4 regions of the Hymenobacter bucti genome follow, and region 1 is predicted to be linked to each of the others. Evidence: riboswitches for the same ligand, from Rfam matches in the RefSeq annotation. Region 1 holds a riboswitch; each other region holds the start of a gene.
What was found. A riboswitch is a leader RNA that binds a small molecule or an ion and turns the genes downstream of it on or off. The one in region 1 is predicted to bind S-adenosylmethionine.

Region 2: it holds a riboswitch for S-adenosylmethionine, as region 1 does, so the genes downstream of both, ACFSDX_RS02055 (peroxiredoxin-like family protein) here and ACFSDX_RS15470 (phosphoadenylyl-sulfate reductase) in region 1, are expected to answer to the same signal.
Region 3: it holds a riboswitch for S-adenosylmethionine, as region 1 does, so the genes downstream of both, metH (methionine synthase) here and ACFSDX_RS15470 (phosphoadenylyl-sulfate reductase) in region 1, are expected to answer to the same signal.
Region 4: it holds a riboswitch for S-adenosylmethionine, as region 1 does, so the genes downstream of both, ACFSDX_RS08040 (amino acid permease) here and ACFSDX_RS15470 (phosphoadenylyl-sulfate reductase) in region 1, are expected to answer to the same signal.

The regions. Positions count from the first base shown of each region.
Region 1 is NZ_JBHUFD010000005.1:815,551-818,824, forward strand. It holds gene ACFSDX_RS15460 (hypothetical protein) at 1-908, opposite strand, end outside; gene ACFSDX_RS15465 (hypothetical protein) at 1,002-1,478, opposite strand; SAM riboswitch class I at 1,609-1,702, shown strand; gene ACFSDX_RS15470 (phosphoadenylyl-sulfate reductase) at 2,003-2,764, shown strand; gene cysD (sulfate adenylyltransferase subunit CysD) at 2,774-3,274, shown strand, end outside.
Region 2 is NZ_JBHUFD010000001.1:515,546-518,819, reverse strand. It holds gene ACFSDX_RS02065 (hypothetical protein) at 1-98, opposite strand, end outside; gene ACFSDX_RS02060 (LysM peptidoglycan-binding domain-containing protein) at 324-611, shown strand; SAM riboswitch class I at 790-907, shown strand; gene ACFSDX_RS02055 (peroxiredoxin-like family protein) at 1,254-1,943, shown strand; gene ACFSDX_RS02050 (O-acetylhomoserine aminocarboxypropyltransferase/cysteine synthase family protein) at 1,991-3,274, shown strand, end outside.
Region 3 is NZ_JBHUFD010000001.1:30,506-33,779, forward strand. It holds gene metH (methionine synthase) at 1-1,855, opposite strand, end outside; SAM riboswitch class I at 1,929-2,038, opposite strand; gene ACFSDX_RS00125 (SGNH/GDSL hydrolase family protein) at 2,177-3,274, opposite strand, start outside.
Region 4 is NZ_JBHUFD010000003.1:82,187-85,460, forward strand. It holds gene ACFSDX_RS08030 (glycosyltransferase family 2 protein) at 1-181, shown strand, start outside; gene ACFSDX_RS08035 (HD domain-containing protein) at 251-904, shown strand; SAM riboswitch class I at 1,080-1,189, shown strand; gene ACFSDX_RS08040 (amino acid permease) at 1,397-2,848, shown strand; gene ACFSDX_RS08045 (hypothetical protein) at 2,995-3,274, shown strand, end outside.

The sequences.
Region 1 (3,274 bases):
CGCTTGAGGTCGTCCACATCAAAGTAGGAGTGCACCGGGATACCTAGGGCCAGCCCCACGTAGGCCACTGTACTGTACTGCGTTACGAGTTCTACCGAGTTCGCAATCATCTCTTCGGTATTACCGCTGGTGTAGATAACGGTGCCGGGCGGCGCGTACTTCTTGACTTCGGCCGTGGCGCGCTCCATGTTCTCATTGGGGTGAAACTTGAAAACCATGGGCCGGCCGGCCGCAATGCGCGTGGCGTGCTGGATAAACTTTTTGCGGTTGTCGGGCCGGAAGGTTTCGCGCATGTCGGTGGTGGCCACCAGTACATAACCACGGTGCGGAAACGAGTTATGGCGCAGCCGCTCGATATTGTCGAAGTTGGGAATGCCCGTCACGACCAGCTTGTGCTTGTCGACCCCGATTTTGGCGAAGTGCTCGGCGTAGCCCGGCGAGGCCACGCAGTAGATATCGCAGCAGTTGTTCATCCCGTTCAGCGCCGTGCTGATGGTGAGGATAGGGAAGTTGGTGAACTTCTTCACGAACCGCGCCCACAGGTTGAGCGGGTCGGTCATGCCTTCCTGCACAAACACCGACTTGGTTTTGGCGAGCAGCGGCCAGGGCACGATAATGTCGGAGCAGCACACGATGAGGTCGTAATCGTGGCCGAATACGCGGTTTTCGAAGTCGTTGCGCAGTTCGTGCTGCGCCAGGTACTTGTCGGCCTTTTCCTTGATGTGGCCCTGCACGATGGTACCGGTCAGGACATTATTGCGAATCAGCCACTTGTAGAAGCCCCGCATCCAGCCATCGTAGTAAAGCTGGCTGAAATACGGCTCGTATTCGTCTTCGAGTAGCTGGGCCACGCCGCGCATCTGCGTGGTTTGGTTGGGCGAACCAATTAAGTAAAGTGCTTTCTTCACTGAAAATTACGTAAAAGCAACACAAAAGTACAACGCACCCCGCCCGTTCGGGCGGGGTGCGCGCGGCGGCCACTACATAGGCCGCGGCTGTAGCTATTGCGTGCGGTACGTGAGGCTGCCGCCCAGCATACCGGCCGCTTTCACCAGCTCTTCCCAGGCTTCGGAAGCGCGGTCGTGGCGCTCCTCCCCGGTGTAGCTAATGGGTGTGGAGCGGCGGCTGGCCAGCTCCGGGGCAAACGCCCCGGTGAGCACAAATTGCCGGCCCTGCACGGCACCAGTCAGTACGACGGCCCCCACCTCCGACACGGCGCGGGGCTCGGTGCGCACCGTCAGTTGCTCGCGGTTGACATCCTTAATAACATAGCCGCGATTAACCAGGCCTTGCATAAGAGCGGTAAGAGCCACAAGGCCACTGTCGCGGCGCTGCACCAAGATGGCATTGGCCTTTTTGGGCGGCAGCACAATAGGCGGCTTGGCGCCAGCGACAGAAGCTGGGCTAGGCGCCGGCGCCTGCTGCGCGAAGCTGGCCACCGGCAACAGCAGCCAGCCAAAAATCAGGAAGGGTTTCATGAAGACTAAGATAAGAGCGCGGAGGAAAGTAAGCTGGAGCGGAGATAAAAAGCGAAATTTAGCTGGCTTGGCAGTTTAAAATCCGGCGCCGTACCTTTGCCCCATCAATTCCTCATCACCTGAAGGATTGTTTTTATAAAGAGGCGTGGAGAGACAGGCTCGACGAAACGCCGGCAACCCCTAGCTACCTGCTAGAACGGTGCCAAGTCCTGGTCATATAAAAACAAGTTTGCCGTGCGCTGCTTTTCTACCCTCCGTCCCGTGTACCTGTCCGCCCCCACTTTGCTGCTGGCGTGTTGTTGTACGTCGGGGCCGGCCGCTTGTGTAGCGAGCGGCGGGGCTGGCTGTCGCGCATAAACCTTTTCATTTTTAGCGGGTTTACTAGCTTCTTCCGCCGCGGCCGTCCCACCGAGCCGGCGGCGGGTCGCCGGGCTGTAGTTGCCGCTACGGGCTGGTTTCGCGCTCTGGTCCCGGCTCGCCCCTAGCGGGGGCCGGGCAGCCCCTCCCCTCTTCTCATCGTTGTTATGGAATTATCTATTCAGGAACAGGTCGATGACCTGCGCCGCTTCGTACCTGAGCACTCGGTGCCCGAAACGCTGGCCCTACTGGCCGAGCGTTTCCCCGGCAAGGTGTCGTTCTCGACCTCTTTTGGATTAGAAGACCAGATACTTACGCACTTTATTTTTGAGAACAACCTGCCCATTCGGGTATTTACGCTCGACACGGCCCGCAATTTTCAGGAGACGTACTCGACCTGGAATAAGACGCTGCTGCGCTACGACAAGCCCATTGAAGTAGTGTTTCCGCAAACGGCGAGCGTGGAAAAGCTGCTGCGCGAAAAGGGCCCAAATAGCTTCTACGAGAGCATCGAAAACCGCAAGGAGTGCTGCTACATCCGCAAGGTGGAGCCCCTAGGTCGGGCGCTGGCCGGGCAGCAGGCCTGGGTCACGGGCATCCGCGCCGAGCAGTCGCAGAACCGCCAGACGATGGACCCCGCCGAGTGGGACGCGGGCCACAACCTAGTGAAAGTGCACCCGCTGCACGACTGGACCTGGGCGCAGTGCGTAGCCTTCGCCCAAGAGCACGGCGTGCCAGTTAACCCATTGCATGCTAAGGGATTCGTAAGCATTGGCTGCGCGCCGTGCACGCGGGCCATCAAGCCGGGCGAGGATTTCCGGGCCGGCCGCTGGTGGTGGGAGGAAGCCGCCGCCAAGGAGTGCGGCCTGCACGGCACGGCCGGTGAGCACCAAGGCTTTGACCCGGTGGTAGAATCAATTAAAGAATAACGAACTACGATGGATTATTTAGATAGATTAGAAGCCGAGGCCATCCACATTATGCGCGAGGTGGCGGGCCAGTTTGAGCGGCCGGCGCTGCTGTTTTCGGGCGGCAAGGACTCGATTGCCCTCACGCGGCTGGCCGAAAAGGCGTTCCGGCCGGGCAAGTTTCCATTTCCGCTGGTACACGTCGATACGGGCCACAACTTCCCCGAGGTGCTGGCTTTCCGCGATAAGCTGGCGGCTGAGCTGGGCGAAAAGCTAATCGTGCGCAAGGTGGAAGACACCATTCGGGAGCGCGGACTGGTGGAGCCGGGCGGCAAATACCCCAGCCGCAACCCACTGCAAACGTACACGTTGCTCGACGTGATTGAGGAATTTGAGTTTGATGCCTGCATCGGCGGGGCGCGGCGCGACGAAGAAAAGGCGCGGGCTAAGGAGCGCATTTTTTCGGTGCGCGACGACTTTGGGCAGTGGGACCCCAAGCGCCAGCGCCCCGAGCTGTGGAACATCTACAAC
Region 2 (3,274 bases), on a different contig from region 1:
ACTTTGCCCTTATCACTGCACGAGGCAGCAACAAAGAGGAGCATAAATGCGCACAGCAGCGACGCGGCGTAGGACCGAAGAGAAGAAGGGGTATTCATGGAAGAAAAGGGTTTGGTAGAAGTGAAAGACGAATGAGCTACTGCTAATACCAGTAACGGACCTGCTTACGCGGTGCAATTTTTTTGGTTATTAATCATAACCTTTGAATTACTAAAGCGTATTAGTCTCCGCAAACCCACCGGGTAGTTCACTGGCTTCGGCTAAGGACGGCTACGCCGAGGTTGTCTTATCTCCTTTTCTTTCACTGCCAATCATTTGCAGCCATGGGCTTACTCGATTTTCTGACCAATGAGGGCGACAAAAAGCCCGTTGCTCCTGCCCAACCGGCCGCTACCGGCGCCGGCACCGATTTTTTCGGTAATAGCAAGCCCGAAGCCACTACCGGTGACACGTACACTGTAGTAAGCGGCGACTCGCTTTCTAAAATTGCTAAAAACCACTACGGCGATGCCGCTAAGTGGCACCAGATATACGAGGCCAACGAGGCCATCATCGGCAGTAACCCTGACAAGATTGAAGTCGGTCAGGTGTTAACCCTACCTAGTCTCTAGGTACTTTTTGCAGAAAAAAGGTGAGAAAAGCCGCTCCAGATTTGGGGCGGCCTTTTTATTGCCCGGTTAGCCCAGTTTGGGGCGCGGGCGGCCCCTTATTGCGCAAGTGGGCTTCGTGCATATCTTTGCCCGCACCAACCCCTGGTACTCCCCGCAGCCGGCGGGGCAGTTAGTTTCAGTTTTATACAGAAGCGGCGAGAGATTAGGCTCCGTGACCCGCTGGCAACCTTCACTTTTGGAAAGGTGCCAATTCCTACCCCTGCCCGGCGTTGCTGCCGGCACGGGAGCTATAAATTGAGTACCATGCAACAATCCCTTTCCGCCGTTTTCCTGCTTTCCCCTGCTCCAGCTGCCACCCGCAGCCAGGCTTGGAAAGCTACGTCGTGTACCCACGCCGCCACCCACCGGGCAGGGCGCTCGGACGAGCGAATGCGCTGTTGCAGCGCGTGTTGTTGCCGCTGAGCAGCAGCTATCTTTTTGCGAGTTCGGCTGGGCACACTAGCAGCTAGTAGCCGCTGGTTAGGGCCAAGTACCTTGTAAGCTTGCGCAGCTAATGAGCAGCTTAACTACTCGGTTGACTGCCTCTGGCCGCCTACTCCGCCCAGTTTCTTCACTTGCATCCACCTATGGTTACTTCATTCTATGGCAGTCTCCACTTCTTCAGCACCCACCACTTTTCAGCAGGAACTCACTGCTACGGCGCAGCACTTAGCTTCCGTACTGCCCCCGGCCGCCGCCCAAACTATTGATGGCGGCATCACGACCGTCGCAACTTCGGGCTTGGCCAGCCGCGCATTGCAGGCGGGCCAAGTGGCCCCCGGCTTCACGCTGCCCAGCGCTACTAATGAGCCGGTTGCGCTCGCTCAGCTCTTGCAGCAAGGCCCGGTGGTGCTGGTATTTTACCGCGGCAACTGGTGCCCCTACTGCAACGTGCAGCTGCGGGCCTACCAGCAACTGCTGCCCGAACTGGCGCAGCACGGCGCCACCCTTGTGGCCGTATCGCCCCAAACGCCCGACCTTACCAGCCTCACCGCCAGCGAAAAGTCGCTGACCTTTCTGGTACTAAGCGATGTAGGCAACGTAGTGGCTCGGCAGTATGGCCTGGCGTATAAAGTAGGCGCCGAAGTGGCCGATACCTTGCGCAGCGTAGGCATTGACTTGGCTGCTCACAATGGTACTGCCGATGACGAGCTGCCGCTCACGGCCACCTTTATCATTGGCACCGATGGCCTTGTTAAGTGGTCGTGGGCCGAGGCTAACTTCAAGCACCGCGCCGACCCGGCCGAAATTCTGGATGCGCTGGCGCAGGCTACCGCACCCCAAACCGCCTAACCAGGCGGGTATTTTTAGTAATCTTTAGTCTTCATTTCTTCCTTCCCATGGCCACCCCCAACCTGCATTTCGAAACCCTTCAACTACACGCCGGGCAGCAGCCCGACCCCACCACCGGCTCGCGCGCGGTGCCCATTTACCAGACGACGAGCTACGTATTCAAAAACGCGGAGCACGGCGCTAATTTGTTTGCCCTCAAGGAGTTTGGTAACATTTACACACGCCTGATGAACCCAACCACCGACGTGTTTGAGCAGCGCATTGCGGCGCTCGAAGGCGGCGTAGCGGCCGTGGCCGTGGGCTCGGGCCAGGCGGCGCAGTTCATTGCGCTGAATAACATCCTGAAGCAGGGCGATAATATCGTGTCGAGCTCCTACCTCTACGGCGGCACTTACAACCAGTTCAAGGTGGCTTTTAAGCGCCTAGGTATCGAGGCGCGCTTTGCGCAGGGCGATGACGCCGACAGCATCGAGGCGCTGATTGACGATAACACGCGCGCCATTTACCTCGAAACCATCGGCAACCCGAGCTTCAGCGTGCCTGATTTTGAGCGTATTGCGGCCGTGGCCCGGAAGCATGACCTGCCGCTGGTAGTAGACAATACCTTCGGCGCGGGCGGCTACTTGTTTCAGCCCCTGCTGCACGGCGCCAACATCGTGGTGGAGTCGGCCACCAAGTGGATTGGCGGCCACGGCACCAGCGTGGGCGGCGTAATTGTGGACGGCGGCACCTACGACTTCGGCAACGGCAAGTACCCGCAGTTTACCGAGCCCAGCGAAGGCTATCACGGCCTGGTTTTCAACGACGTATTCGGCAAAAACGGGCCGTTTGGTAACATTGCCTTCGCCATTCGGGCCCGCGTGGAAGGTCTGCGCGACTTTGGGCCCGCCATCAGCCCCTTCAACTCTTTCCTGCTGCTGCAAGGCCTCGAAACCCTGAGCCTGCGCGTGGAGCGCACCGTCGAAAACGCCCTCAAAGTAGCCCAGTGGCTGGAGCAGCGCCCCGAGGTGGCCCACGTCAACTACCCCGGCCTGGCCAGCAGCCCGCACCACCAGAATGCCGCCAAGTACCTCAAGCGCGGCTTCGGCGGCGTGCTCTCGTTTGCGCTGCACGGCAGCAAGGACACGGCCACGGCCGTAATCGACAACCTCAAGCTCATCAGCCACTTGGCTAACGTGGGCGATGCTAAAACGCTCATCATTCAGCCCTCGGCCACCACGCACCAGCAGCTCAGCGAGCAGGAGCAAATTGCGTCGGGCGTAACGCCCACGCTGCTGCGCTTGTCGGTCGGCATCGAGCACATCGACGACATTCTGGCCGACCTAGGCCAG
Region 3 (3,274 bases), on a different contig from region 1:
ACAGGAAGGCCGCGTGCATGGCCTCGCGCACCGTGTCGTTGCCGCGGTACGAGAAGCTGATGTTGCTGACGCCGCCGCTGGTGCGGGCGCCGGGCAGGTTCTCCTTTATCCACTTCACGGCCCGGATAAAATCGAGCGCGTAGTTGCGGTGCTCGTCGATGCCGGTGCCCACGGTCAGGATGTTGGGGTCGAAGATGATGTCCTCGGCCGGAAAGCCAACTTCCTTGGTCAGAATATCATACGAGCGCTGGCAAATCTCAATGCGGCGCTCGTAGCTGTCGGCCTGGCCCTGCTCATCGAAGGCCATGATGACCACCGCCGCGCCGTACTGGCGCACCAGCCGGGCGTAGTGCTTGAAGCGCTCCTCGCCTTCTTTCAGCGAAATCGAGTTGACGATGCTTTTGCCTTGCACGCACTTGAGGCCGGCCTCGATAACCGTCCACTTCGACGAGTCTATCATCAACGGCAGGCGGGCGATGTCGGGCTCCGAGGCGATGAGGTTAAGGAAGGTCGTCATGGCCGCCTCCGAATCGAGCATACCCTCGTCCATGTTCACGTCGAGCACCTGGGCGCCGTTTTCGGCCTGGGCGCGGGCTACGGCCAGGGCCGCCTCGTAGTCGCCCGAGCGGATGAGGCGCGCAAACGCCCGCGAGCCCGTCACGTTGCAGCGCTCGCCGATGTTGACGAACAAGCTCTGCGGCGTGATATTGAACGGCTCCAAACCCGCCAGCCCGAGCGACGACTGCGCCGTGAGCAGCGCCGGATTGGCGAGCGCGCCATCAGTGGCCAGCTCGGGCTGCGCTTCGGCCGCGGGTTTGTCGAGGCCACGCGGGCCGTATTTATCCGCTAAGCGCTTGAGCTCGGCAATATGCTGGGGCGTGGTGCCGCAGCAGCCGCCCACCACGTTCAGCAAGCCTTCTTTCAGGTAATCTTCGACCAGCGCAGCAAATTCCTGGGCGCTCTCGTCGTAGCCGCCGAAGGCATTAGGCAGGCCGGCGTTAGGGTAAGCTGACACCGACACGTCGGCCAGGCGAGCCAGCTCGCGCACGTACGTGCGGAGCTGGTCGGCCCCTAGGGCGCAGTTAAGGCCCACGCTCAGCAGCGGCAGGTGCCGGATGCTGTTCCAAAACGCTTCTACCGTCTGCCCGCTCAGGGTGCGGCCCGAGGCGTCAGTGATGGTACCCGAAATCATGACCGGCACCACCCGGCCGCCCTCATCGAAGAACTGCTGCACCGCGAAAAGAGCAGCCTTGGCATTGAGCGTGTCGAAGATGGTTTCGATGAGCAGCGTATCCACGCCGCCCTCCACGAGGCCGCGGGTTTGCTCCAGGTAAGCCGCGGCCAGCTCATCAAAGGTCACGGCGCGGTAGCCGGGGCGGTTGACGTCAGGCGAGAGCGAGGCGGTGCGGTTGGTGGGGCCAATGGCCCCGGCCACGAAGCGCGGCTGCTCGGGTGTGAGGGCGGTGTACTCGTCGGCCACCTCGCGGGCTATTCTAGCCGACTCATAGTTAAGCTCATACACCACGTGCTCCAAGGCGTAGTCGGCCTGCGCGATGGTGGTACCCGAAAAGGTATTGGTTTCCACCATGTCGGCCCCGGCCGCGAAGTACTCGGCGTGAATATCCCGGATGATGTCGGGCCGCGTCAAACTCAGCAGGTCATTATTACCGCGCAGCGGGTGCGAATGATTCGCAAAGCGCGCGCCCCGAAAGTCCTCTTCCTCCAGCGGGTAGCGCTGAATCATGGTGCCCATGGCGCCATCCAGAATGAGCAGGCGCTGGCGCAGCAGCGCGGGCAGCGGCGAGATACTAGCGGGATTGGGTGCGACGGGGGCAGCGGGCGAAACGGCGGGCATAATCTTCTGGGCAAAAACGGCGGCAAAAACCGCTATCCAGAAAGAAAGCCGCGCCGGGCGGCGCAGGTTCCGGCTGATATCTTCTTTGGTCGCAAGTACTTGACCAAACAGGAGTTGGCACCAGCCCTAGGGCGGTTGCCAAGACGTCATCGGGCCTGGTCCCTCGGTCTTTCTGGATAGCAGCGACTACGAAGATACAACGGCCGGCCGGCACTTTACCTAAAACCTGAACTAGTTGCGCTTTGCCGCTTTGCGAAACGCAAAAAGCGCCTTCCCGACGAGAGGAAGGCGCTTTTCAGCAAGACAAGCAAGGCGGGCTACCTAGGGGAGAAGAACGCCCCGGTAGTTGGTGGGGTTCACGGGCTGCACCGTGGAGCCGTAGGTGGTGTTGATGGCCCTGATAATGCCATTGGCTACCAAGGCGTAGCCACGGGGCGTGGGGTGCACGCCATCGAGCGAAAACAGGTTGCCGGTGATGAAGCTGGTCGAATTATTTACCCCATTATAAGTGGAAGTACCGGAGGCAAGGGAGCCAAAAAAGGCATTGGCATCGAAGAAAGCCAGCCCTTTGGCCGTGGCCGCGGCCCGCAGTGAACTGTTGAAAGCCGTAGTAGCGGTGGCCACGTTGGCTTGCTCGGTGGGGTCAAGCACGAGCGTGCTCGGGAACGGATTCAATACGCTTTGGCCGAATGCTCTCGTAGTATCAACTCCTAGGGCGGTGAGAAAGCCCCCAAAAACTGCCCCCGTGGGAGCTGAGCCAGTGGCTTGGCGGTAGAAATCGCGCCAGTACCGGCCCGTGGGCTGGCCATAAAGGCCAATGTAGGGCGACGCCGTGAGCGTGAGGAGCAGCGTACCACCAGCCGCGTTGCGAATGCTGGCCAGCGTAGCCGTCGTCACGCGGGTATTGGCGGCGCCGGGGGCCAGGATGCCCGTCGTGTACACGAATGGAGCCGCCGTAGGCACGTTAGCCGCCGCAAACGAGGCCCGTGCCGACGGCCCAACAGTGGTAAAGAACGGAATCCCCGTAACGTCCGGAATATTACTCACTACTCCTTTGGCACCGCTGGCCGTTAGCGCATTGATAATACGCACCGCCTTGAGATTAAACGTGTCGGTGCGGGTGATGCCGCTGCTAGCTACGGCACCGCCGGCGGTGGCGTAGCCAAGCACGTCGTTGTTGCCCAGCCAGCACGAAAAGAAGGTGGCGGTGGCTGCCTCCGCTTTCACTCGCTGAAAGTACGTTTGGCCCGCGGCGGCATCGGGCGTGATGCGCTCGAAGTAGGGGTTGCCCTGCGTGCTACCGTAGCCTACCGTTTGAATATCAGCTAGCTTGATGCCCGGCACTCCGAGGTTATTAATAGCGTCGGTGTACTTGGTGTAGAGGGGGGCCGTGGCGGTGCCGCCGCGCACCGCCAGGTT
Region 4 (3,274 bases), on a different contig from region 1:
CGTGCGCTTTTTGCTGGCCGGGCACCTGCCCGTGGTCTGCCCGCACATCAGCCACCTGCACCGCTTTCATACGCATAATGTGAGCATTGGCGTCGATGCCGACAAGCACCGCGCCGACTTGCAGGTGATTTATGCCAAGTACGCCGACCAGCTCCAGCAGCTCGGCGTGGGCGAGCCCTAGGTGGCAATGAGCGAGTCATCCTGAGCTTAATTTTAAGGCAATAGGCGTAAGCATGCGTTTCTTTAATGCATGCTTACGCCCACCCTCGCCGCCCGTTGGCACGCCCTCACTGCGCCCTTGCTACCCGATGCCGCTCACTGCGAGGCCGAGCTACGGCGCCTGGCCGCGGCCTACGAGGCGCCCGAGCGGCACTACCACACCCTGGCGCACATCGAAAACCTGCTGGATAGGGTAGGGGCTCATCCGCTGCAAGATGCGGTGGTAGTGGAGCTGGCTGCCTGGTTCCACGATGCGGTGTATAACGCGCTGCGGGCTGATAATGAAGCGAAGAGCGCGGAATGGGCGCTGGCCTTTTTGCAAAGCACCAGCCTAGCGCCCGCCCGCTGCGAGCGCGTGGCCGACCTCATCCGCCGCACCCAGGACCACACCCAGCCTCAGCCGCCCACTGATGCCGACTTGCTCTTATTTCTGGATGCGGACCTGAGCATCCTAGGTGCCCCCGTGGCGGCGTACTGGGCCTATGCTCGCCAGGTGCGCCGCGAGTACCGCCTCGTGCCCGACCTGCTGTATCGCCCCGGCCGGCGCAAAGTGTTGGCCAAGCTGCTCGCCGCGCCGGTGCTCTTCCACACGCCGAGCTTGCGCGAGGAGTTGGACGCCGCCGCGCGCCGCAACCTGCAAGCCGAGCTCGACGCCTGGGAGCAGGGTGGGCTGCCGGCAGAGTAGCCCGGACTCTACGCGTCCGAGCGCTCGCGCAGCAAACATCTCGCGGCTGGATAAGCTGAAAAAGGCCGGGCTGCGCTTGCGTAGCTACTCACTTCGCAAGCGCTCGGACGCGCAGAGTCCAGGCTACTAATCGTACCTTTGTCGCAGCTAAATTCGGCTGCCAGGCCCAGGCCTGTTTTTATAAAGAGGCGCTGAGAGATAGGCTCTGCGACGCGCCGGCAACCCCTGCCTCGGCAGAACGGTGCCAACCGACCGGCCGCTAAACTATGGCGGCTCATATAAAAGCCCGTGGTTGCTTTCGTTTTTTGTTGTGCTGTTCATCAAGTAGTTGGCGCCGGGCAGCTTGGCACGGGCGCCCTAGGCTGTTGTTGTTGAGCAGGGCCGCCGCTTAGGTATTGCAAATTTTTCTCAAGGGTTGACTACTGCTGGCCGGGCGCGTACCGGGCCGGCGGGGTCGTTATTTAGTGCAGGCTGGCAAAGCCCACGATATATATGTTAAAAAAATCACTCGAACTCCTGCGCCAGGAAGCGGCCGAATCGGGCGCCGGCACCCTCAAGCGTACGCTAAACGGGTTTAATCTCATCGCCCTAGGCATCGGGGTTATTATTGGGGCGGGGCTGTTTTCGCTCACGGGCATCGCGGCGGCCAACCATGCGGGACCGGCCGTGACGCTCTCCTTCGTGGTGGCGGCGGTGGGCTGCGCATTTTCGGCCCTGTGCTACGCCGAGTTTGCGGCGCTGGTGCCGGTGGCGGGCTCGGCCTACACCTACTCCTACGCCACCATGGGCGAACTCTTTGCCTGGATAATCGGCTGGGACCTCGTGCTCGAGTACTCGGTGGGCGCGGCCACGGTGGCCATCAGCTGGTCGCAGTATTTGCTTAAATTTCTGGATAAGTACGGCCTGCACTTGCCCGCGCGGCTCGTCATGTCGCCCTTCGAAACGGTGAAGCTGCCCTCGGGCGCCGAGGTCCACGGCTTCGCCAACCTGCCGGCCATGGCCGTGGTGCTGGTTATTACGGCCATCATCATCCGGGGCACGTCGGGCTCGGCGTGGTTTAATGCCCTGGTAGTGACCCTGAAAGTGGCCGTGGTGCTGGTTTTCATCGCCCTCGGGTGGAATTACATTGACCCGGCCAACTACCACCCCTACATCCCGACCAACACGGGCACGTTTGGCGAGTTTGGCTGGAGCGGCGTGCTGCGCGGCGCCGGCGTGGTATTCTTCGTATTCATCGGCTTCGACATCGTGGCCACGATGGCCCAGGAAACCAAGAATCCGCAGCGCAACATGCCCATTGGCATTCTGGGCTCGCTCGTGGTTTGTACCATCCTGTTCGTGCTTTTTGGCTACGTGATGACCGGGCTGGCCAACTATACTGAGTTTAAAAACAGCGCCGCGCCGGTAGCCATCGCCATCGAAAAAACGCCCTACGCTTGGCTGAGCGGCGCCATTATCGGGGCTATTCTCATCGGTTACACCTCGGTTATTCTGGTCGATTTGCTGGGGCAGTCGCGGGTGTTCTTCTCGATGTCGAAGGACGGCCTGCTGCCGCCCGCTTTCTCCAAGCTGCACCCCACCTTTCGCACGCCAGTGCAGTCCAACCTACTCTTAGGGGCTTTTATCGCGCTGTTTGCGGGCTTCGTGCCCATCTCGGTGGTGGGCGAAATGACGAGCATCGGCACGCTGCTGGCCTTCGTGATGGTGTGCCTAGGGGTGCTCATCATGCGCCGCACCAACCCCGATGCGCCCCGCAGCTTCCGCACGCCGTGGGTGCCGGTGGTGCCCATCCTAGGTATCGTTACCTGCCTCGTGATGATGGTGAGCCTGCCCTGGGAAACCTGGCTGCGCCTGGCCGTGTGGCTGGCCCTGGGGCTGGCAATTTACTTTGGCTACGGCAAGAAGCACAGCAAGCTGCGCCAAGCGGCCGAGGGCCAGCAGTAGCTGGCGATAGGTATCTGATTTTCTGTTTGTTTATAGTCGGTACTTTTCAGGTAAAAAATAGGGTTGTGTCGTACCTTTGCTATTCGCCAGCGAAGTATTTCTACGCCAGCTTCTGGTTTAGAAGCAGCTTTTCGTGGCGCTAGATTATGAATCAGTACCTGCTCGACGTTAACCTGCAACAAGTTCCCGACTCCTATTTACACGGCAGCTGGCAAGTGGTAGACCGCGTGCTCAGCCAGGCCGACCCGGCCACGCCGCTGGCGCAGGCTACTTTTCTGCACTTGCAGGATGGCTTCTGGCAGCTCGATACCCCGGCGGCCCCGGCCACTGGCCAGTGGTCGGTGGAGCGCGACAGCCTGCTGAGCCGGCCATATTTGCAGTTGCAGCTGTCCACCGAAAGCGTGACGGCCCTGGTCACGCGGCTGC